One region of the Megamonas sp. genome, then DNA from elsewhere that is predicted to be linked to it. Evidence: riboswitches for the same ligand, from Rfam matches in the RefSeq annotation. Region 1 holds a riboswitch; each other region holds the start of a gene.
The links. Region 1 has a riboswitch for cobalamin ahead of nikB (nickel ABC transporter permease). Riboswitches for the same ligand answer to the same signal wherever they lie in the genome.
Positions count from the first base shown of each region.

Region 2: another riboswitch for cobalamin. It lies ahead of cbiD (cobalt-precorrin-5B (C(1))-methyltransferase CbiD); the one in region 1 lies ahead of nikB (nickel ABC transporter permease).
Region 3: another riboswitch for cobalamin. It lies ahead of AC5LAX_RS10785 (sirohydrochlorin cobaltochelatase); the one in region 1 lies ahead of nikB (nickel ABC transporter permease).

Region 1 covers NZ_CFQVBI010000065.1:91,387-99,965, forward strand. The annotation lists gene AC5LAX_RS09290 (ABC transporter ATP-binding protein) at 1-661, opposite strand, end outside; gene AC5LAX_RS09295 (ABC transporter ATP-binding protein) at 654-1,445, opposite strand; gene AC5LAX_RS09300 (ABC transporter substrate-binding protein) at 1,459-3,027, opposite strand; gene nikC (nickel transporter permease) at 3,074-3,895, opposite strand; gene nikB (nickel ABC transporter permease) at 3,902-4,834, opposite strand; cobalamin riboswitch at 5,065-5,249, opposite strand; gene AC5LAX_RS09315 (NUDIX domain-containing protein) at 5,542-6,087, shown strand; gene AC5LAX_RS09320 (site-2 protease family protein) at 6,128-6,754, shown strand; gene AC5LAX_RS09325 (segregation and condensation protein A) at 6,765-7,556, shown strand; gene fabV (enoyl-ACP reductase FabV) at 7,848-8,579, shown strand, end outside.
Region 2 covers NZ_CFQVBI010000078.1:21,682-30,260, reverse strand. The annotation lists gene AC5LAX_RS11630 (heavy metal translocating P-type ATPase) at 1-901, opposite strand, end outside; gene AC5LAX_RS11625 (GNAT family N-acetyltransferase) at 1,111-1,695, shown strand; cobalamin riboswitch at 1,742-1,916, shown strand; gene cbiD (cobalt-precorrin-5B (C(1))-methyltransferase CbiD) at 2,026-3,132, shown strand; gene cbiE (precorrin-6y C5,15-methyltransferase (decarboxylating) subunit CbiE) at 3,117-3,743, shown strand; gene cbiT (precorrin-6Y C5,15-methyltransferase (decarboxylating) subunit CbiT) at 3,780-4,361, shown strand; gene cobM (precorrin-4 C(11)-methyltransferase) at 4,386-5,147, shown strand; gene AC5LAX_RS11600 (cobalt-precorrin 5A hydrolase) at 5,147-6,208, shown strand; gene cobJ (precorrin-3B C(17)-methyltransferase) at 6,199-6,936, shown strand; gene AC5LAX_RS11590 (cobalt-precorrin-6A reductase) at 6,933-7,700, shown strand; gene AC5LAX_RS11585 (precorrin-8X methylmutase) at 7,712-8,347, shown strand; gene AC5LAX_RS11580 (cobyrinic acid a,c-diamide synthase CobB) at 8,363-8,579, shown strand, end outside.
Region 3 covers NZ_CFQVBI010000072.1:27,949-36,527, forward strand. The annotation lists gene AC5LAX_RS10760 (ABC transporter ATP-binding protein) at 1-99, opposite strand, end outside; gene AC5LAX_RS10765 (ABC transporter ATP-binding protein) at 119-913, opposite strand; gene AC5LAX_RS10770 (FecCD family ABC transporter permease) at 915-1,940, opposite strand; gene AC5LAX_RS10775 (ABC transporter substrate-binding protein) at 1,953-2,915, opposite strand; gene cobI (precorrin-2 C(20)-methyltransferase) at 2,936-3,643, opposite strand; gene AC5LAX_RS10785 (sirohydrochlorin cobaltochelatase) at 3,807-4,814, opposite strand; cobalamin riboswitch at 5,016-5,192, opposite strand; gene AC5LAX_RS10790 (ExbD/TolR family protein) at 5,264-5,683, opposite strand; gene AC5LAX_RS10795 (MotA/TolQ/ExbB proton channel family protein) at 5,686-6,303, opposite strand; gene AC5LAX_RS10800 (DUF2284 domain-containing protein) at 6,426-7,019, shown strand; gene araA (L-arabinose isomerase) at 7,118-8,579, opposite strand, start outside.

The DNA of each region.
Region 1 (8,579 bases):
CTATACGATGACTAAATAAACTAACTAAAGCTAAATCATGACAAATAAAAATATAGGTGATATTTTTTTCTCGTTGAAGTTTTACTAATAATTTAATGATTTTAGCCTGAACAGATACGTCAAGAGCAGAAGTGGCTTCATCACAAACAATAATTTCAGGCTCTAGGGCTAAAGCTCTGGCAATAGCTACACGTTGACGTTGACCGCCACTCATATTATTCGGATATTTATATACAAAATCATCTGGCAACTCTACTAATCGCAATAATTCTTGAGCTTTTTCTTTCATTTGTGATTTTTTTATTAAATTAAAATTTAATAGCGGTTCACAAATAATATCGCCGATTTTCATTTTAGGATTAAACGCTGCTGTAGGGTCTTGAAAAACCATTTGAATATGACGACAATTTTGACGACGTTTTTCTCCTGTTAATTTAGTAATATCTTGATTATGAAAAATAACTTCACCAGAAGTTGGTGCGTGCATATTCATAATAGTTTTTACCAGTGTAGATTTACCACAACCAGATTCGCCAACAATGCCTACTGTTTCTCCAGCATTAATATTAAGACTAACATCATCACAAGCTGTTAAAAATCTATTATTACTAGCTGGAAATTTTTTAGTTATATTTTTTACCTGCATAATAACTTTAGACATAGCGCTGTCCTCCTATTTGTGGAACTGAAGCAAGTAAAGTTTTAGTATATTCTGCCTGTGGTGAATTAATTATATCTTCGGCTTTACCATATTCTACAACTTTGCCTTGTTTCATTACCATAATTTTATCTGACATATACGCAGCTACACCAATATTATGAGTTACTACAATCATTGCTGTACCACAACTGCGAGGAATTTCTATCAATTCTTTAACTATTTGTTCTTGCGTAGTAACATCAAGGGCAGAAGTAGGCTCATCTGCTAATAATAAAGATGGTTTAAAACTTATTGCCATAGCGATACCAACACGCTGACGCATACCGCCAGATAATTCAAATGGATATGATTTCATGATATTTTCAGGATTAGCTAAATTCATACGAGTAAGCATTTCTACAGCAAAAGAATATGCTTCTTTTTTAGTAAGATCATCGTGAATTTGTAGATATTCTATAAATTGTTTACCAATAGTTTGGATAGGATTTAACATATTACCACTATCTTGGAAAATCATAGCAATATGTTTTCCTCTTAAAGATAGCCAATCTTTATGGTTGTATTTCAATAAATCTTGATTTTCAAAAAGAATTTTTCCATTTATAATCTTTCCGCTATTAGGTAAACAACCTAATATGGCTCTAATCACTGTAGTTTTACCACAGCCAGATTCACCAACTATGGTCAAAATTTCTCCTCTATCCAAAGAAAAATTAATATTTTTAACTGTAGCTTCTATATTTTTGTTATATTGAATAGTTAAATTAGATACATCAAGTAACATTAATTTACCCCTTTTATGCTTTAGCTGGTTTTATTTTATTAGTAAGCCAATAATAATCCGATGGATACATAACTACACCCTCTAAGCCTTTGGTGCTGATAATATTAGTCTGTGGATAACCTAAGAATAATGCTGCACCATCATTTAATAAGATTTGTTGCGCTTCAATAATTAATTGACGACGTTTTTCTTTATCAAATTCGACAGATAATTGATTTAAAATCTCATCATATTCACGATTACTATATCCAGAACCATTTTGTGGATTATCTCCATTTACATTAGTTTTCCAATACCAACTTAAATAAATTTCAGGATCTCCAGTATTAGCAGTTGTAATATTAGAAATAAGTAAATCATAATCGCCATCAATACCCATTTTATCAATAAGGTTATAATCTACACTTTTTATATTTATCTTAATTCCTACTTTTTTAGCATCAGCTTGTACAGCTTCAGCGTATAAAGGAAGCTCTGCACGGCTATTATACACGACAAAATCAAGACTTAAGTCCTTGCCATCTTTATCTAAAATACCATCTCCATTACTATCATTCCAACCAGCTTCGGCTAATAATTGCTTAGCTCTTTCTGGATTATATGCATTTGGATCTGTCAACTCATCAAAGCCATAATCCATAGATGGCGGTATTGGTGCTTTACCTGTGATAAAAGTATCTTTTAGTAATATTTTATTATAATTTTCTCGATCACAAGCAGAAATCAAGGCAGCACGAACTTTATCATCGCCTAAAATACCATTTTGATTAATACGAGCAAGTACTGTACGTAATGAAGAAATTTCATCGATATAGAATTTATCATTATTTCTAAATAAATCTATATCTCCAGCTGCGATATTTACAGCAAAATTAACTTCACCAGATTGAAGTGCCATAGCACGAGTATTAGGATCATCAATAGATGGTATTTCTACACGCTCGAATGGAACTTCACCATCCCAATAATATTCATTTCTCACCATTACAGCCTTTTCTTTTACAAAAGATTCCACTTTATATGGACCAGTACAAATTGGACCTTCTTTGGCAAAATCTCTACCTTGTTCCTCTGCACTAACATCTACAATAATAAATAATGGGTCAGCCAAAAATCCAGGCATATTAGGTTGAGGTTTGCTTGTTGTGATTATTAGATTTTGACCATCAGCCTTCATTTCTGTGTATTCAAAGAAAGTTTTTGCTCGAGTATTTTTAGCAAAAGCACGTTCAATAGATTTTTTTACAGCTTCAGATGTTACTGGATTGCCATTAGAAAATTTTACATTATCACGGATTTTAAAAGTCCATGTTAAATGGTTATCACTAATAGACCAACTTTCCGCAAGCCATGGCTGAACATTCATTTTTTCATCAAATTTTGCCAAACATTCACCAATAGCATAACGCATCACAACCCAGCCAAAATAATTTTGTGTTGGCTCTAAAGTATCTGCAAAATTTGTAACTCCAAATTTTAAAGTAGTTTTATCTACTGTATTTTCAGAGCCACAACCAGCTATTATACCTGCAGTCAATATACCACATAGACTTAAACTAATAGCCTTCCATAATTTTTTCATTCTAAAACTTTTCATATTTAACCTCTTTTCTTATCAATAAAATCTATCAATCCTGTCTAGGGTCTAAAATATCACGTAAACTATCTCCCCAAAGATTAAATATAGCTACTACTATAAAAATAGCTAACCCTGGATAAATCATCAGCCATGGAGCAGTTTGAATATATTGACGACCTTCATTGAGCATTAATCCCCATTCTGGTGTAGGTGGTTGAGCACCAAAACCTAAAAAAGATAGACCCGCTATTTCCATCATCATAGTGCCAATATCCATAGCTCCCGTAATCACTATCAACGGTAAAATATTAGGTAGTAAATGATGATACATAATTGTAAATGTAGTTGCTCCACTAGTTTTACTAGCTATGATAAAATCATTATTTTTTAATTTAATAACTAAACTTCGTACTAAGCGAGCATATTTTGCCCAACTTACAACGACTAAGGCGAAAATCGTATTTATAATACTTCCACCCATGATGCCAGCTATAGCGATAGCTAGAATAATTCCTGGAAAAGAAAGCATAATATCAGCCAAACGCATTAAAATAAGTTCTATTTTACCGCCAAAATAACCAGCAATTATACCTATGATTGAACCTATAGTTGCTGTCAAAATCACAATGCAAATCGTCATAAATAATGATATTTGCATACCATAGATTATGCGTGAAAAAATATCTCTGCCCAATTTATCTGTACCTAAAAAATATTCATTATTTGGCGTTTGCAATGCTTTCAACATATTGGCTTCATAAGGATCATGTGGCACTAAAACTGGTGCTAATAGAGCAATGCAGATTATTAAAATGACTGAAAAAGAATATATGGAGAATAATTTATTTTGTTTTATAAAATTAAAAATCATATTGTATTAATTCTCCTTTTTTATTCTTGGATCGAGATAACTATAAGATAAATCCACTAAAAAATTAATTACTGTATATACTGTGGCAATCCATAAAACAATCCCTTCAATTAATGGATAATCACGCATAGTAATCGCTTGAACTGCCATTTTGCCTATACCTGGCCAAGAAAAAACAGTTTCAATAACAGCAACACCACCTAATAACCAACCGATGGACATACCTAATAAAGTTATTAAAGGTAAAATGGCGTTAGGTAAAATATGTTTCCATAAAATAGCTTTTTCAGACAATCCTCTAGCTCTAGCGCCAATTACATAATCTTGATGTAATTCATCTAAAATGACAGTACGCACTTGTCTAGTATATTTCGCTGATTGATAAATAGCTAAAGTAAGTGCGGGCAATACTAAACCTGAAAAACTGACCTTTGCTGTAGCAATAGGAGCTAGACCCAGCTTTAAGCCAAAGATATATAATAAAATCAAACCCACCCAAAAGCTTGGCATAGATACACCAATAAAAGAAAATATTCTCACTAAAAAATCAGGAATTTTATTGCGATGCGTAGCAGAAAAAATTCCCAAAGGAATGGAAATGACCATAATTAAAATAATTGTAGTTAATGCTAATAAAACAGTCCCTGCAAAGCCTTCTATTAATTTCTCCATAACAGGTTTTTTAGCTGAATAAGAAATTCCCATATCGCCTTGCACTACACCTAAAAGCCAATTACCATATTGTACAAGAAATGGATCGTTAAGTCCCATTTCTTCACGAGTTTGCTCAATTACTTCTTGAGAAACAATAGTATCTGATGCTTCTAAGAGCATAGTGGCTGGATCACCAGGTGATAAATAAGTTAAACAAAATGTTAAAAAACTGACTCCAATTAAAGTAATTACTAATTGAATTAAACGATTTATTAATCGTTTCAAAATAAAAAGCCTCCTTTATATTTTGTTTATTTTTTTAGTAGATTATCTTTTAGCTCCTTTCTTTATTTTCTTGTTTATCCCTAACAAAAAAGTCTGCTTTAACAAGCAGACTTAAATATGATTATATACAAATATAAAATATAATAAAAAAACCTAATTCCATAGAATTAGGCAGTATTATACAAATTTATATTCGTACAAAATCGCCTTCCCATCGCTCGCAGGTAATAACGGTGATTATTAAATAGGCAGTTCTCCTGGCTTAGAGTCATAGCTATTCACGCCTTCCCAAGAAGATAATTTATTCTCAGTGACATAATTGTGAAATCGCTCGTCTTTACAGTGGCGGGACCGCTTCGGCTTATACCGAATTCCCTATTAAGTCTGTATAGACACCTATTCTATCTATATTTTATTACTTATGTTTTATGTTATCATTAGTGATAATCTTTGTCAATTATTTTATAATAAATTTCATTAATTTTATTATTACTAAAAACTTTATATAAGATATATAGTTTTTGTAAAGTTGTTAACTTATTGGCGGATTGATAAAAATATTTAAAAATTATAGCCACAAAAAATCTATTTACAATAGACTTTTGTATATTATTTTTCTCATAGCTTATTGTTTTTATAGATGATATAATTATGAATATAAAATTTATAATTGTTATCAATATTATAATATAAAGAGAGGGATTTTCATGTATGAAGATTTAATTGAAGAAAAAGTTTCTTCCGAAGATATTTTTGATGGGGTATTACTTCATGTAAAGCGTGATTATGTAAAATTACCAAATGGTAATAAAGCTGTTCGTGAATGGATAAAACATCAAGGTGCTTCTGCTGTTATTCCTGTATTGCCAAATGGTAATATTATTTTAGTGCGTCAATATCGTTATCCTATTGGCAAAGTAACTTTAGAAATTCCTGCTGGCAAATTAGATAGTGTTGACGAAGACCCATTAATTTGTGCTAAACGTGAATTATCTGAAGAAACAGGTTATACTGCTAATAAATACACACAAATTCATAAATTAGCTACTACTGTTGGTTTCTCTAATGAATGGATTTATATTTATTTAGCACAAGATTTAGTAAAAGGTAAACAACATACTGATGATGATGAATTTATAAATCTAGTAGAAATGCCACTAAGCGAAGCTGTCGATTTAGTTAATAAAGGTGAAATCTTTGATGCTAAATCTGTTGTTGCTATTTTAATGGCAGAAAAATTGTGTAAACAATAATTTATTTATATTTGTTATTTAAAAATTTAGGAGGTATTTAATGTTTGGTTTTGGTCCAGATATGATATATGCAATCCCAGGTTTGTTGATTGCATTGACTGTTCATGAATATGCCCATGCTAAGGTTGCTGATAATTTAGGAGATTTCACTCCTCGTATGAATGGCAGATTAACTTTAAATCCTGTAGCTCATATTGACCCTATTGGATTGATTATGTTATTTTTTGCTCAAATAGGTTGGGCAAAGCCTGTACCAATTAATTTAAATAATTTTGATGATTGGCGTAAAGGTGAAATGCAAGTTTCCTTAGCAGGACCATTAGCTAATTTAATCACAGCTTTTGTAGCTTCAATATTTTTTGCTCTTTGTTTTAAGTATAGTTTTGCTCCTCATTGGCTTGTTATGGTATTACAATTAATTATTATTTATAATGTAAATTTTGCTATTTTTAATTTAGTACCTATTCCACCACTTGATGGTTCTAAAATCTTATCTTCTCTGTTACCAGGTAGATTAGCTTATAAATATCAATCTTCTGTAATTAATCGTTATAGCTTTTTTATTCTAATCGCTCTTGTTTTTACTGGAATATTGGGTTTTATCATTCACCCTATCAGTAACTTTATTATAAGCATTTTAAATCTTATTATTTCTATTATTATTTAATGAGTTTTTTATGCAACAAGAACAATATAAGGTACATTTAGAATCCTTTGAAGGGCCATTAGATTTATTATTGCATTTGATTGAAAAAAATCGTATTGATATTTATGATATTCCTATTGCTCTATTGACGGAACAATATATGGATTATCTTGCTAAATTTAAAGAGTTTAATATTGAAGTAGCTAGTGAGTTTTTAGTCATGGCAGCCACATTATTACAAATCAAATCCAAAATTTTATTACCTGATACTAAGGTAGAAGAAGTAAATGAAGATGATACTGATGAGGTTGACCCACGAAAAGAATTAGTCGAACGATTATTAGAATATCGTCGTTATAAAGAAGTCAGCAGTATTTTAGGTGAAATGGCAGATGAAGCTGGCAAAAGATTTTTTCGTGAAGCTTCTAATCTACCGACAAAACATTTGCCACCTAAAGGGCTTGATGTAAAACTTTTGTGGCAAGCATTTCAAAATGTGCTAGAAAGCCAAATTGAAAATGAACCTCTTGTAGCTAATGTTGCTCGAGAAAAATATACTATTGAAGATAAAATCATTTCTTTATTGGCTTTGCTTAAACAACATGGCGGAAATATTTGTTTTAACACTGTATTTCAATATAGTGAGCATAAGATTTCTAAATCTGAATTAATCACTACTTTTTTAGCTATGTTAGAATTGATTAAAATAAAGAGAATAACAGTATATCAGACAAGTATATTTTCGCCCATTTATTTAAAAATCAATGATGAAGTCGAATCTTCTGATAACGATATTATTGTTGATAATACTGAAAATAATTAAAGATTGTTAATAGATGATTTTTTGATAAAAATTCATGAAAATAGACGCTTGTAAGCGTCTATTTTTTTTATTTCTCCCCTCGAGAATAATTATTTTATTTATTAATTATAATAAAATATTATTTCTTAATTTATTTTTAATCTAAATATCATTTGTTATTATTGAGTCTAAGTTGTATAATATAAATAATATATATATTTATATTAATATTATTCAAATTAATAATCCTATATATTAATTAAAATAATATAATATAAAACTTAGCGATAACTAAGTAAAGGAGAATATTTTATGATTATCAAGCCAAGAGTAAAAGATTTTATCTGTTTAACTTCTCACCCTGAAGGCTGTAAAGAAAACGTACGCCGTCAAATCGAATATGTAAAAAGTCAGCCAAAGGTTGAACTTGGTAAACGTGTATTAGTATTAGGTGCTTCTACAGGTTATGGCTTAGCATCTCGTATTTGTGCAACATACGCGAGCGGTGCTTCTACAATTGGAGTTATTTTTGATAAACCAGCACATGGTAAAAGAACTGCAACTGCTGGTTGGTATAATACAGCTGCTTTTGAAGAATTTGCAAAAAATGATGGCTATTATGCTAAAACAATAAATGGTGATGCTTTCTCTCAAGCTATTAAAGAAAAAACTATTGAACTTATAAAAAAAGATTTAGGCAAAATTGATATGGTCGTTTATTCCTTAGCTGCTCCTCGTCGTACAACAGCTGATGGAACTATGTATTCTTCCGTATTAAAAACTGTTGATGAACCTTTCACTGCTAAGACTTTAAATTTAAAAACAAATGAATTAACTGAAGCTACTTTACCACCTGCTACTCCTGAAGAAGTAGAAGCTACTATTAAAGTTATGGGTGGCGAAGATTGGGCAGATTGGATGCATGCTTTAAAAGCTGCTGATGTTTTAACTGAAAATGCTTGCACTGTAGCATATTCTTATATTGGTTCTAAGATTACATACCCAATATATTATGAAGGTACTATCGGTGCTGCTAAACAACAT
Region 2 (8,579 bases), on a different contig from region 1:
CACTATGGAGAAGATTTACTGTTTCAGGTCGTAAATCAACAGCATCCATAATTTGACTGCGACTTTTTTCTGTAGCACGTTCTTCAAAATATTCGCCAATGCGATAAAAGAGCATAACACCGACAGCTTCAGGATATTCTTTGATAGCAAATGCTCCCAAAGTTGCGATACTCATGAGAAAGTTTTCATCAAAAACGTTTCCATGAAATAAATTGGTGATGGCAGTTTTTAGTACATGGAAACCTAAAATTAAATAAGCTACGATATACAGATAAAGTGTATATTGGTCAGGTACAAGAGAGGTAAATTCGCCAATGATAAATAAAATAGCACCAAATACAATTTCAATAATATCAATGGTTTTTTCATCAAAAAATTTTTTTGTATTTTGATGAGATTTTGAAGAAGCTTCATCAGCATTTATGATTTTTACACCATTTTCAATGGAATTAGCTATTTTATTTATTTGAGGTAGAAGTGCATCAGGATTTTGAGCTACTATTTTTAATTTTTTAGTAGCAAATGTCAATTGAGCAGATTTAATTTCAGGTAATTCGTTTAATTTTTTTTCGATTTTAGCACCACAGTTAGCACAATCTAGATTTTCGATTAGATAGATTTTTTCTTTATAATTAGAAGCATTTTCTTCAAGTTGAGAGATTATAGTGCCAGGTTCAATTTTGTCTGCTATTTTTTGAATAGTAGGTAATAATTCATCAGGATTTTTAGCTGTTAAAGTTAATTGTTTAGTCAAAATAGAAATAGTAGCGTTATCTACATTAGATAATTCGTTGATTTTTCGTTCGATTTTGGCAGCACAATTAGCACAATGGATATTGATTGAATATGCTTTTTGTTTGTGATTATTATTATCAATAGATAAATTAGAAGTAGTAGCCATATGTACGCCTCTTTTCTAAAATAATTATATACCCATAGGGGTATTATCTTTACGTCTTTAGTATACCCTATGGGGTATATGGTGTCAAGAATGAATATCAATAATGATTAAATTTTTATTTGACTCAATATAAATTTTGACTAGAATTATTTAGTATAAATATTTGTATAGATTTTAAGTAAAAATTTAGTCATTGAGGAGAGATTTTAATGAAGAACAATGAAAAAATAATTTTTCGTTTAGCCAAAATAGATGATGCAGAAAAATTAGTAGAAATTTATGCTCCCTATGTAAAAAATACAAATATCACTTTTGAATATGAAGTGCCAATAATTGACGAATTTAAACAGCGTATAACAAAAATAATGTCGAAATTTCCTTATATTTTAGCTTGTATTGGTGATGAAATAGTAGGTTATACATATGCTTCTACTTTTAGGGAACGACAAGCTTATAATTGGTGTGTAGAAACTTCTATTTATATTAATGAAAAATATCAAGGTAGAAAAATAGGAGAAATTTTATATACGAAATTAGAAGCGATTTTAAAATTGCAAAATATAACTAATTTAGTAGCAAGCATAACCTATCCCAATCCGCAAAGTATAGCTTTCCATGAAAAATTTAATTATAAGAAAATAGCTCATTTTACAAAATGTGGTTATAAGCAAAATTGTTGGTATGATATGGTTTTCATGGAAAAAATGATAAATAAACATGAAACATTGGCAAAAGAAATTATTTATTTACCTGATTTAGATAAAAATTTAGTGGAAAAGATATTGAAGAAATAATAATTTGATTTGCAGTATTAATGGATAATGCCTATAATATAATATATTAAATTAAATAGAGATAGGTGCGTAAGCTTAATAAGGAAACTGGAAGAGCCAGTACGGTCCCGCCACTGTAAGGGGAGCTATTTTTAATTATGTCACTGAAATAATTTATTTTGGGAAGGCGAAAATCAGCGAGGAACCTAAGTCAGGAGACTTGCCTATTGGAAAAACACCGTGAAATTTATAGATGATATATTTTTCAGACTCACGAGAGATGGGCAGGTGGAGAATTTTTCGTAGAAATACGGGATAAGTCTATCTCCCTGCCCAAAGGGAGATTTTTTTATGCGTAAAGAAATGAAAAGTGGCTATACAACAGGTTCTTGTGCAGCTGCTGGTACAAAAGCTGCTATACTTGCTTTACAGGGAAATGTCGTTCAAGAGATTGAATTATATGCTCTAAGTGGAGAATTATTGCATATTCCCATTAAAAATGTAGAGCTTACATCAACTGGAGCAAGAGCAGAAGTCATAAAAGATGCTGGTGATGACCCAGATATCACACATGGAGCTTCTGTATTTACGGAAGTAAAAATAAATAAAGATGATGATAAAATCAATTTTTATGCTGGCTTAGGTATTGGAAAAGTTACAGAGGCAGGTTTGTCTATTCCACCAGGAGAGCCGGCAATAAATCCAGGGCCACGAAAAATGATGACGAAAGTCGTTCGTGAATTGTTGCCAGAAGCTTATGGCTGTGATATTACGATATCTATTCCTAAAGGAGTGGAACTAGCGAAAAAAACGCTTAATCCTATATTAGGTATAGAAGGTGGTATTTCTATAATTGGCACTACTGGCGTGGTGCGTCCAATGTCTGAAGAAGGCTTTAAAAATTCACTTACACCGCAGATTTCTGTAGCCAAAGCAAATGGATTTGATGATATTATTTTTGTTCCTGGGAAAATTGGTGAAAATATCGCTAGTAAATTAAATCTTCCAGCAAAAGCTATGGTACAGACAAGTAATTTTATCGGTCATATGTTGGAATTTGCTGCTGATGAAGGAATTAAATCAGTGCTTTTATTTGGTCATTTAGGTAAATTGGTAAAAGTAGCTGGAGGAATTTTCTATACACATAGTAAAATAGCTGATGCTCGCTTGGAAATATTAGCTTCTTATGCTGCTCTTTTAGGTATGGGTAAAAAAGGCATAGAAGAAATTTTTAAAGTGAAGACAACAGAAGCAGCTATGCCAATTATTGAAAGATATGGATTGGTAGAAAAAGGTTTTTATGATTTATTAGCTAAAAGAGCTAGTCTTCGCAGTGAACAACATGTATTTAATGCTTTCAAAGTAGGAACTGTGATGGTTACTTTGAAAGGTGAAATTTTGGGCATGGACGATAATGCAAGAGAAATAGGTGGTAGATTAGGTTGGAACATAAAATAATTGTGGCTGGAATTGGTCCAGGGGCGAAAGAATATGTCATTCCTATGGCTATGCAAGCTATAAATGAAGCAAAAGTTTTAGTTGGGGGAACAAGAGCATTAAATGAATTTTCTCATCAAGGTCAAAAAACTTTTGCCATAAAAGCAGATATCACTGCTGTGATGGATTTTATAAAAGTTGAATTAAATGATAATGATGTAGTAGTGATGGTATCTGGCGATCCAGGATATTATTCTTTGTTAAGTGCTTTGCGCAAGAATTTTCCTTTAGAAAATATAAAAGTAATTCCAGGGCTAAGTTCCATGCAAACAGCTTTTGCCAAGATAGCACTTCCATGGCAAGACGCTAGTCTACTTAGTTTTCATGGACGTGTGCCAAGTGATGAAGACTTAAAATATTATCCAGGTCGCATAATCGGTATGCTCACAGATAATAAATTTAATTCTAATGCTATAGCCACATATTTGATTGCAAGAGGTTGGGATAAAAATGCGAGAGCATATATTTGTTCTAGACTTTCTTATCCTGATGAAAAGATAGTCAGCTTATCTTTAGATGAAGCACAGACAAAAGCATGTGCGAGTCATTGTGTGATGATAGTTGAAGGTTAATATAAAATAAATTATGAATAGAAAGTTGGTGCATATTTGAATTTACCAGGAATAGCAGATGAAGAATTTATTCGCGATAAAGTGCCAATGACAAAAGAAGAAATTCGCATTTTGACAATGTGCAAGGCAAAAATTCGTCCTGATAATATTATTTGGGATATTGGTGCTGGTACAGGTTCTTTATCTATTGAAGCGGCTTTACTTGCTCCACAAGGAGAAGTTTATGCTATAGAGAAAAAAGATTTAGCTGTTGATTTATTACATCAAAATATTGCTAAATTTAAATTAGAAGATAAAGTTAAAGTCATTGCCACAGAAGCACCAAAAGGATTAGATGAATTGCCAAATTGTGATGTAGTATTCATCGGTGGCAGTGGCAAACATATGTTTGAGATTTTAGATATAATTGATAGTAAATTAAATGAAGGTGGACGCATTATCGTAAATGCGGTAACAATCCAGACAATATCTGAAATCACAACATATATGAAGCAAAAAGAAAATTACACTTATGAATCAATTCAAGTACAAGTAAATCGTTTAAGACAAATCGGTTCATATGATATGTTCAATGCACAAAATCCAGTTTATATTGTTACTTGTAAAAAACTAAAATAAGATGAATTAGGGAGGATATTTTTTATGGTTTATATTATTGGTGCAGGCCCTGGGGATCCTGAACTTATTACAGTTAAAGGTCAAAGATTATTAAAAGAGGCAGATGTAATTATTTATGCTGGTTCTCTTGTAAATCCTGCATTATTAGATTATGCAAAAGCAGATTGTGAAATTTATAATAGTGCTTCTATGACTTTAGGTGAAGTTATTGAAACAATTACAGCAGCAGAACAAGAAGGCAAAATGACAGTTCGACTTCATACTGGTGACCCTGCAATTTATGGTGCTATTCAGGAACAGATGGACGAATTATCTCGTCGCAATATTGAATATACTGTAATTCCTGGTGTAAGTTCTTTCTTAGCTACAGCAGCAGCTTTGAAACAGGAATATACACTACCTGAAATTTCTCAGACTGTAATCATCACACGCAATGAAGGTAGAACACCTGTTCCTGAAAAAGAAAAATTAAAATCTTTAGCAGCTCATCAAGCTACTATGTGTATTTTCTTGAGTGTGCATATGATTTCTGAAGTAGTAGAACAGCTGATTGAAGGTGGCTATGAACCATCTACACCTATTGCTATCGTGCAGAAAGCTTCTTGGCCTGAACAAAAAATTGTACGTGGTACACTTGAAACTATTGCCGATATTGTTAAAGAAAATAATATTTCTCGTACAGCTATGATTGTTGTAAGTAAATGTTTAGATACAGAATATGCAAAATCTCGTCTTTATGCACCAGAATTTAGTCATATGTATCGTCAAGGTACAGATAAAGCTTAATGAAATATGCAATTATTACTGTAACTAAAAATGGTGCTAAATTAGCTTGTAAATTGCAAAATACCTTGAAAACTTGTGATATCTATGTAAAAAAAGATAGATATGATATTAGTTTAGCTGAGCATATATATGAGTATGACAAAATGAGAGATGTGATAAAAAATATTTTTGCTGAGTATGAAGCGATTATATTTTTCACTTCGACAGGTATTGCTGTGCGAATGATAGCACCATTTATCGTGCATAAAGTCAAAGACCCAGCTGTAATAGTTTTAGATGAAAAAGCTAATTTTGCGATAAGTTTATTATCTGGTCATTTAGGTGGAGCAAATGAACTCACGTTGAAGATTGCTGATATATTAAATGCTATGCCAGTAATTACTACAGCGACAGATACGAATAAAATAATTGCTCCTGATGTGGTGGCAAGAAAATATAATTTAGTGCCTTATCCTTTAGAACATATAAAAATAATTAATTCAGCATTAATTCAACAGCAAAAAGTTATTTATTATGTAGATAAAGATTTAAAGCAAAGTGAACAGATGATAATCGATTTGGCTAGAGATTTTAAGATTGAAGCTAAATTAATTGATGTAGAAGAATTTGATAGGCAAAATGATTTTTGTGTATTTATCACAGATAAACGACAAGTGCGAGAAAATATATTATTTTTAACGCGAAAACAATTGATAATTGGCGTTGGTTGTCGCAGAGATGTTGAACTAAATCTTGTGGAACAGGCAATAAATGAAGCTAAAAAAATGGCAGATTGTGAAGATTTAAAAATCAAAGCATTAGTTTCTACAATCGTCAAGCAAAATGAGAAAGCTTTACATCAATGGGCAGAAAAATATAAAGTAGAAACTCATTTTTATGATAATACAATCATGCAAAATGTGATTGATAAATATAAATTACCTGAATCTAATTTTGTAAAAAAACAAATTGGTATAGGAAATGTATGTCAAGCTGCTATATTGGCATATAATGAGAGGGCAAAAATAATTTTGCCGAAAACAAAATTTGAGAAAGTGACGGTGTCCTTAGCATGGGAATGATTAAAGTAATTGGAATTGGTCCAGGTGGTAAAGAGGATATGACTCCTCGTGCTTTAAATGCTATTTTAGAAGCTGATACAGTAGCAGGATATAACACATATATTAAATTGATAAAACATCTTTTAGATGGAAAAAATGTAATTGGCACAGGAATGATGCAAGAAGTTGACCGCTGTAAAATGGCTATTGAAGAAGCTGTAAAAGGTCATAATGTTGCAGTAGTTTCAAGTGGTGACTCTGGTGTATATGGTATGGCAGGTCTTGTCTTAGAATTATTATTGAAATTGCCAAAAGAAGAAAGACCACAAGTTCAGATTGTAGCAGGTCTTTCTGCTGTAAATGCGGCTGCTGCTGTATTAGGTGCTCCACTTATGCATGATTTTGCAATTATTAGCCTAAGTGATTTATTGACTCCATGGGAATTGATTAAAAAACGTGCAGACCTTGCAGCTCAAGGTGATTTTGTAATTGGTTTATACAATCCCAAAAGCCATAAACGTGTACAGCATATCGAAGAAATTCGTGAAATCATGTTAAAATATAAAGACCCTAAAACTCCAGTTGGCATTGTAAATAGTGCAAGCCGTGAAAATGAAACAATGGTTATTTCTGATTTAGAAAATTTCACCAAAGAAGATATTAATATGTTTTCTATGGTAATCATTGGCAATAGCAAAACTTTTGCTAAAGAAGGCTTTATGATAACACCTAGAGGCTATGAAGTATGATTTTTGTAGCTTCAGGAACGCAAGATGGTAGAGGTCTTGTAGAATATTTATTAAAGCAAAATTATAAAGTTATGGCTTCCGTAGTTACTAATTATGGTAAAGAGTTATTACCGAAAGATGAAAATTTAATCATCAATGACCATAAATTAGATGAAGAAGCTATGAAGAATTGCTTAAAAGAAAATCAGATAAAAGTTTTTGTAGATGCTACGCACCCATATGCGGTGAATGTATCTAAAACAGCTATGCAGGTTTGTGATGAATTAAATATACCTTATATTCGCTATGAAAGAGAAGTAACGCCAATACCTGCTTATAATAAACTTCATTTAGTGAAAACTTATGAAGAAGCATCTGACCTTGCTATGCAACTAGGTGAAAATATCTTTTTGACAACAGGTAGCAATCGTTTAGATTTATTTGCTAATGATAGTAAAAAATACAATAAGCATATTATAGCGAGAGTACTTCCTGCTATTGCTTCTCTGCAAATCTGTGAAAACTGTGGAATATCTCCCAAAGATATAGTAGCTGTGCAAGGGCCTTTTTCGGAAAGCTTGAATATAGCTTTATATGAAAAATACAATGCAGATGTTGTTGTAATGAAAAATAGTGGTACTTTAGGTGGCACAGAAACAAAATTGACAGCTGCAATTAAATTAGGTTTAGAAATTGTCATTATTGATAGACCAAGAATAGATTATAAAAATTTAACTCATGATTATGATTGTGTAGGCACATTTGTTGCCAAATATGAAAAATAGGAGGGATTTTGATGGAATTTATCAAAGACCCAATGGCGATAGAAGTTCGTAGTTTTGAAATTATCAAACCATATATTGAAAAATTAAATTTAAGCGAAGAAGAAACAAAAATTTATTCTCGTATTATTCACGCTTCTGGTGATGTGGATTATGCACCAATCATTCGTATTCATAAAGATGTAGTAGCTTCCATGAAAAAAGCTTTGCTTTCTGGTTGCAAAATCTATACTGATGTAGAAATGGTTCGCACTGGTATCAATAAACGCAAATTAGCTTCTTGGGGTGGCTCTGTAGAATGTAAAATTGCAGATCCAAAAATTGCAAAATATGCAAAAGAACACGGTATCACTCGTTCTATTGCTGCTATGCGTCATTTTGGTAAAGAATTAGATGGAGCAATCGTTGCTATTGGTAATGCACCAACAGCTTTATTTGAAGTTATCCGTTTAATGAATGAAGAAAATATTCGTCCAGCTGCTATTATCGGTACACCAGTTGGTTTTGTAGGAGCTGCTGAATCAAAAGATTTATTAATTGCTGAATCAAAAGTTCCATATATTACAGTAACAGGAACAAAAGGCGGTAGCCCAATTGCTGCTTCTTGCATTAATGCAGTAATGTATATCATTGATAATACACGCATTTAATAAGGTGATTTAATGATGAAAAAAGTAAATATTCCTCGTGTAGTTATTGCAGCCACTCAAAGTAGTTCAGGTAAGACTACAGTCGTTACAGGAATACTTCGTGCATTAAAAAATAAAGGCTTAAATGTACAACCGTATAAAGTTGGCCCTGATTATATTGATCCTAGTTATCATGGCATGGCAGCAGGAAGAAAAGGTCATAATCTCGATACATGGCTTGTTGATGAAAGTA
Region 3 (8,579 bases), on a different contig from region 1:
AATCGTCAAATTTAAATCTCTTACAGCCGTTTTTTCTATATTTTTACCTTGTTTATTTTTAGAAACAAAATTTTTCTTTAGGGATTTTATTTCAAGCATATTTATTCCCCTTATTATATTAATTTTTAACTAAAGATACTGGAAAAATTATTTTATCTTCTGGATTTTGACAGTTTTGATACATCTTAGCATTCACACCAAATACTTTAGCTAAATTTTCTACATCAAGTACAGTATTTGGCTCACCTTGCTCAAATACATGTTTATCTTTCAAGATAACTATATCATCAGCATACATACGAGCATGATTTATATCGTGTAAGACCATAATCACTGTCATTTTTTCGCGTTTATTCAATTCATCTACTATCTGCATGACTTCTATTTGATGAGCAATATCTAAATAAGTAGTTGGCTCATCTAATAATAAAATCTTTGGCTGTTGAGCAAGTGCCATTGCAATCCATGTACGCTGTCTTTCACCGCCAGATAAAGTGCTGACTAAGCGATGAGAAAAAGATGTAATATGTGTTTTTTCCATTGCTTCTTCAATAATCGCTTGCTCTTTTTTATTATTCAATGATTTAAATATAGAGCGATAAGGAAATCTACCATAACTCACAAGCTCTTTTACCGTCAAATCTGTTGGTGTTGTCGCTCCCTGTGGTAATATTGCCATTTTCTTCGCTAGATTTTTTCTGGATAAATGCAAAATATTTTCTCCATCAATCAAGATTTCGCCTTTATACTGACGATTTAATCCTGAGATAGCTTTTAATAAAGTCGATTTACCACAACCGTTTGGCCCTATGATAGCTGTCTTTTTTTCAGCTTTAAAATCAATATTAATTCCATCTAAAATCAATTTATCATATATTTTTATCATTAAATCAGATACTTTTAAATTAACCATATCAAAGCTCCTTTCTAAGTAAAAATAAAAAGAATGGAGCTCCTAATATCGCCATGAAAATTCCCACAGGCAATTCCAGTGGAGCAAATGCTACACGGGCGAAAGTATCACTATAAGTAACTACAGCTATTCCCAAAAGTGCTGACGAAGGTATCAAATAGCGATAATCTGAACCTACAAGCAAACGAGCTGTATGTGGCACTATAAGCCCTACAAAACCTAATAAACCTGCTACAGATACAGCACTTGCTGCCAATAATGCTCCTATAGCAGTCAAATAAATGCGTGTTAATTCTACATTAACCCCTAGAGCCTTTGCTATATCATCACCCAATTGCAAAATATTTAAATGGCGTGAACCCAACATTGCTAAAATAAATCCAATTAAAGCATAAGGCCAAATAATATCTACATGTGGCCATGAACGAGCCGATAAGCCCCCTACCATCCACATCAAAGCACCATGTATTCTATCACTATATAAAACTAAAATAGCGGAAATACCTGCACCTAAAAATGCTGATACTGCCACCCCTGCTAAAATAATACGCAACGGTCTTATACCATTTTTCCATGCCAATAAATAAATGCAAATAGCTGCAATCATAGCACCGACAAAAGCTATAGGCGTTATTAGATATTCCATAGCAGGAAATAATACAATCACTAAAATACCTGTAAGCCCTGCCCCTGAAGAAATCCCTATGATATGTGGATCAGCTAAAGGATTTTTCATCACAGCTTGTAAAATAGCTCCTGCCATAGCCAAATTCATGCCTACTAATCCTGCAACTATCGTTCTTGGCAATCTAATATTATATAAAATCTGTTGGTGAGGACTACTTACACCATCAATAAAAATATTTTTCAATTCGCTTATTGGAATAGCTACTGCTCCACTTATTATACTGCATATAATGCCCGAGCAAGCTAAAATGGCGAATACTATCATCATTAGTATTCGCCATTTATTAATCGCTATGCCAAATTTTGTAGTTTGTAAAACTTCTTGTTTTTGCATAGTCATATCAATTCACCATCAATTAAATTTATCTGGATAAACAAGCTTAGCCATAGTTTCAACCGCTTCTGGATAATGAATGCCTGGACTTAGTAAAAATAATTCCTGTGGCAAGAAATATACTTTCTTTTCTTTTACTGCTGGAAGAGTCTGCCATGCTGGATTATTTTCTACATTCTCCATCATAGATTTCTTTATAGTTTCTAGTTTTCCCATACTTGTAACAAAGATAACATCTGGATTTGCTGATACTAATGTTTCCAAACTATATGGCGCAGAAGTTGGATTGCTTTCTAATGGAGTCAATCCCTTAGCAATATTTTCAAATTCCAAAATCTCTGCCGTTGAACCTGCAATACTACCTTCTAACTGTACAGTTACATTTTGAGCTGTACTATGTAGTATTGCTATACGTTTATGTTCATTTGGCAATTTGTCTTTTATTTCTGCTATTTTATTATCCATATCTTGTATCAAAGTTTTTGCTTTATCTGGATTTCCTGCAATCTGCCCTAAAACATCTACAGTATGTTTTACTTGGTCATACGTACGCATTTCAAGAACAACTACAGGAATACCATTTTCTTCAAACGTAGATACAAATTTATCATTCATACCCTTATAAGCAATTACTAAATCTGGTTGAGCTTCTATTACTTTCTCAATATTAATATTATAGACATTTCCTACTTGTGGTAGATTTTCATCTTCTTTGGGAATACCTGTTTTTGCTGATACCCTAGCCACTATTTTTCCATCAACAGCATGAAGTGGCTCTAAAAAAGATGCTGATAATGGTACTATTCTCTCTGGTTTTTTCGTCAAAACTACTTGTCTATCAGCATCATCTGTAATAGTTAAATAACTATCAGTTCCACTCGAAGCATTTTTTTCCTCTGTTTGACTACCACAACCAACTAATATTACTGAAAAACATATTACTAAAGCTAATATACAAAACAAACCATTTAATTTTTTCATAGTAACATTATCTAAGGCAATTAAATACCTTTACTCCTTCTAGTCAAAATAGTTGATAAATAATTTAATTTTTTATCTTTTTGAGCTTGTAAATCATTTATAATTTCTTCATCTGGAAGACCACAACGGCTTACAAGTACAGCATTATCCACCATATCATTTTCAGCTAAAGCATCTACTACTTCAGGATAATTTTTATAAACTTTCATCATTACCACATTATTAGAAACAGCTAAAGCTTTATCAATAGTTTCTTTATCAGCAGTTGCTGGAATTACACTGATGATATCATTGCCTTCAACTAAAGGATAACCTAATTTACTACCAATCGCACAAAATGCTGGCACACCTGGGATAGTTTCAATATTTATATCTTTTTCTTTTGCTAAAAGACGATATACATAAATATATGTACTGTAAAACATTGGATCGCCTAATGTTAAAAATACTACATTTTTTCCAGCTTGTAATAAAGCTAAAATTTCTTCTTTATTTTTCTGCCATGCATCAGTAGTTTCAAAATTAACTACCATTGGAAAAACTTGATATACAATTTCAATATCATCTTTTAAATAAGGTTTAGCTATGCTTAAAGCTACGCTACCATCTTTTTTTTCTGTTTTTGGTGCAATGAGTACATCAGCTTTTTCAATAGCTTTAATAGCTTTCATTGTCAATAATTCTGGGTCTCCAGGACCTACACCAATACCATAAAAAGTTCCTGCCATGATTAAAAATCCTCCTGCATAAAAAGGTATGTGACAAAATTTGCCACATACCTTACTGTATTACATTTTGCATATTTTAGTAGAAACTAAATTACTTAATAAAATAATGCTCTTGTTTATTTTACACTTGCCATATAAAAGCGTCAAGCTTAGGCCACACAGCTTATTTATCTGCTTGCAATGCATCAAAAGCTTCATTTGCTCTATCCACAAATAATTGGCGAACATTTTCATTTTCACCTAAACCGTGAAGATAAGTATCCACTTTGAAACCTTCTTTTTCTAAAATAGATTTATGTGAATCTTCTTCTTCTCCTGCCATATCATTATTAGCATGGTCACCTGCTACCATCATAAGTGGCATTAAAGTTACATTTTTGATTTTCTTAGCTTTTAACTCTTCAATGACATCTTCTAATCTTGGATTACCTTCAACTGTATAAATCAAAACTTTGCCATCATAAAGTTTATTTAAACGATCTTGCATTACAGCATAATATGCATTTGATGGATCTGGTGTACCATGAGCCATAACAAGTACTGCATCTTTTTTACCTAATTTAGGCATTTGAGATTCAAGTGCTTTCATAGCATCTTCTACATCATCTCTTTGATTTTCTTGTCCCATCCAATACATAAGAGGTGTACCAATAGTCATTTTCTTAAATTGAGTTTTGTAAATATCATAAACAGCTGTTTTATAAGTATATTCAATACCAGGAATAACATCTAAAGAAGTGAGTGCAATGCGATTATAGCCTTCAGCTTTTAGTTGTGCCAAAGCTTCTTCTGGAGTTGGAATATTAATACCTTCTTTAGCTTTAATGCGGTCAATAATAATATGTGAAGTAAATGCTAATACCACTTTAGTATTTGGATGTGCTTTTTGAATTTCATCTACAGTTGCTTCAATTGTTTTTGCACGAGTATCTTTAAAAGTAGTACCAAAACTCATCACTACAATAGCATCTTTATTTGGTGCCTTCATTAGCTGTTCATCTGTTGTATTATAAGTACGTAAACCAATTTCTGTTGCTTTTAATAAAGCTGGAGTTGCAGTCTTTACTTCAGAGCTCAACTCATAACCAGAAGCAAAAGATGTTGCAGATACGCCTGTTAAGGCTACACATGCCATAGATGCCATTAAAATTTTTTTCCATTTAGCTTTCATATTGTTCTTTCCTCTCTTAGCTGAGTTATCCCCTTTATCCTACAATTTTCTTTTAAGCTAGGTTAAAAGTCATAAAAAAAATGAACCTTCTGCGCGCTCAAAGGTTCATTTCTAGTATAAAAAATCTCTACATGGAATTATACCGATGTAGAGATAGCCTTATACTGTAATAAATCTCCTACCTATCTCTCGCAGGTCATAACGGTGATTGACAAATAGGCAGTTCTTCTGACTCAAGTTCATCGCTTCTTCAAGCCTTCCCAAGAAAATCTCAGTGACATATTTTTGAAGTTGCTCACTTTCACAGCGGCGGGACCGTAGTAGCTTTTACTACTTTATCTATTAAGTCCTAGGGACACCTATTCCACTCAATATAAATTATAAATAAAATTAATTAAAAAATTAATTCTATTTTTACCATAACATTTAGTAATAAATATGTCAAGTCATTATTGCGACTTTTGTACTATCGTTTCTGTCGCTAAACCAAATTTAGTTATACCAATAGCCTTGAATTTATCTAATAAAGCCATTATTTTACCATAATCAATGCTTTCATCAGCACGAATAACTACAGCAAAATTATTATTTTCTTCATATTTTTCTTTTGCACCTTGAAGTAATGTATCTTCATCTATCAATTTATTTTCTAAATACAAAGTGCCATCAGCTTTCATCGTAACTAAATAATTAACATTTGTTTGACTTTGGGCATTTTGCACTTTAGGCATATTTACAGGAATAGTTTTTAAATCCACCATGTACAGTGTGCTGAGCATAAAAAATACCAATAAGAAAAACATAATATCAATCATTGGTATAATCATGACCTCAGGCTTAGAAAACGCTCTTCTATCTTTTAAACGCATTGTCATTCACCTCTAGTTATATAACCTTCAATTAGTGAAAAAGCCTGTTCCATATCAGTTACGATACGGTCTATTCTCTGCACAAAATATGCATGAATAGCCAAAGAAACAATAGCTACACAAAGTCCTGTAGCTGTTGCGATTAATGCTTCACCTACACCCCCAGTGATAGCAATAGCTTGACCTTCTTCTAAATTAAATACGCTAAAAGCTGAAATCATACCAATTATTGTCCCCAATAAACCTAATAAAGGAGCCATAGTAACAATTACATTTAAATAATAAAGTCTTTCTCTAAATTTAGAAATACTTATCCCTGATTGAACTTCCAACAACATCATCAAATTGATATTTTTATTTTGCATTTTATTGAAAGCAAAATCGACTAAAGAAGCTAAATCCCCCTTGCTATTTTGTGCTAAATTTCTAGCCTCTTCAATTTTATTATTAATCATCAATTTATAAAAATTTTGTGCAAAAGCTCTTCCCGAATCAGCTTTCATAAAATATAATAAGCGTTCTATACCAATAGTGATAATAAAGATTGAGCATATTAATAATATGTACATTACTAATCCGCCCTTATGAAAATACTCTACACCTTGCATCAATAAGTCCATGAAAAGACCTCCTATAAAAATCTCACTTCTTGTATTATAATTTATTCATACTAATAATAAGCTTATCAAATATAGCTGTCAAACCTAAAATCAAAAAACTTAACAATTAAGGAAGTGCTTTTATGTTTACTACAAAAGTTCAAGTCGCCCATCATGATATGCAGGATTTTATTTCTAATTATCAAGACATAGACAAATTTTTGACTTATTGCCAACAATGTAATAATTATAAACATAAATGGTCTTGTCCACCACTTAGCTTTAATCCTAAAACTTATTTGAGCCAATATAAATCTATTTATTTAGTAGCTGTACAAATAAATTACAGTGAAGATACTATAAATAGCTTAACTACTAAAGAAGAAATTAGTACATTTACTCGCAAAACTTTGCGCAAACTAAAAAATGAAATAGCTACTGCTCTACTAAATTTAGAAAATGATAATACAATTTCTCTATCTTCTGGTGGCTGTAGTTACTGTTGCAAATGCAGTAGAACTGTTAATCAGCCTTGTAAAAAACCAGATAAAATGCGTCATTCTCTTGATTCTTTTGGCGTAGATTTAGGAAAAGTAATGGAAGATATATTTAATATAAAATTACTTTGGGGCTTAGATAAATTACCAAAATATCACGTATTAATTCATGCTTTAATCTCTAACGAAACTATTTCTGCTACAACTATATCTGACATAATAAGCAAAAACAGCGTATAACTATAATAGTTATACGCTGTTGTTTTAAAAAATATTCTTTCCCCCTCAGTTAAGGGAAAATATATAAAGTTATGGGGGAAAGAGAGAGAGTTAACAAATTATTTTAATTTCCACATAATGTCGGAAAGCATGAGCTGATCTTTAAATTTATCCATATCTAAATCTTTAGTGATATGAACGAATTCAATACCCATCATATTAGCCCAATCGCGAAGTTGTTCAGCAGTTACAGTGTAGCTGATAACGCTATGATGTGCACCACCTGCTAAAATCCAAGCTTCACCAGCTTCTTCAAGGCTTGGCATTGGTTTCCACATTACGCGAGCTACAGGAAGATTTGGCATTGGCATAATAGGTTTTACGCATTCTACATCGTTAACGATAAGACGCATTCTACCACCCATATCTACAAGAGTAGCTACAATAGCACTGCCTGCTTTACCTTCAAATACAAGACGAGCTGGAGCATCTTTGCCACCAATTCCAAGTTCATGAACTTCAATTTTTGGAGTTCCTTCTGCAACGCTAGGGCAAACTTCAAGCATATGTGCACCAAGGTTATAGCTATCTTCGCCATCTTTACCGAAATGATAAGTGTAGTCTTCCATTAAAGCAGTACCTTTATCAATGCCCTGTGCCATAGTTTTCATAACTGCAGTGAGGCAAGCAATTTTCCAATCGCCTTCTGGACCGAAACCATATCCTTGACCAGTTAAATCTTGAGTTGCAAGACCTGGAAGTTGATCCATACCATAAAGGTCTTCAAATGTATTTACAAAACCATCTGCTTTGTTATCTTCTAAGAATTTTTTGATAGCAACTTCAACTTTTGCTTGATAACGTACAGATGCAATATTATCTGTATTCATTTCATATTTAGTTTGATATTCAGCAACTTGAGCATCAATTTGTTCTTCAGTTACTGCGTTGATGTACTGTACTAAATCTCCTACTGCATGAGTATTTACAGACCAACCAAATTTGATTTCTGCTTCTACTTTATCGCCTTCAGTAACAGCAACATTTCTCATGTTATCGCCAAAGCGAATAACTTTTAAATCAGCACTAGCGATTACGCCAATTGCAGTACGCATCCAAGTTGCGATTTTGTTTTGAACAGCTTCTGTTTCCCAATAGCCAACAACAATTTTACGAGCAAGACGCATACGAGTACCAATGAAACCATGTTCACGGTCACCATGTGCAGACTGATTTAAGTTCATGAAATCCATATCGATTTCTTCATTTGGAATTTCTCTATTATATTGTGTATGAAGGTGAAGATATGGTTTTTGTAATTTTTTAAGACCTCTAATCCACATTTTAGATGGGGAGAAAGTATGCATCCATGTGATAATACCAGCACAAGTATCATCATAGTTTGCATCCATTACAAATCTGTCAATTACTTCAGCAGTAGTACCTACAGCTTTAAATTCAATTTTTGCAGGAAGTTTGCCAGAAGCATTTAAACCTTCTACCATTTTTTTTGCGTCTTCTTCAACAGCTTTTAAAGCTTCTGGGCCATATAAGAACTGGCTACCTACGATAAACCAAAAT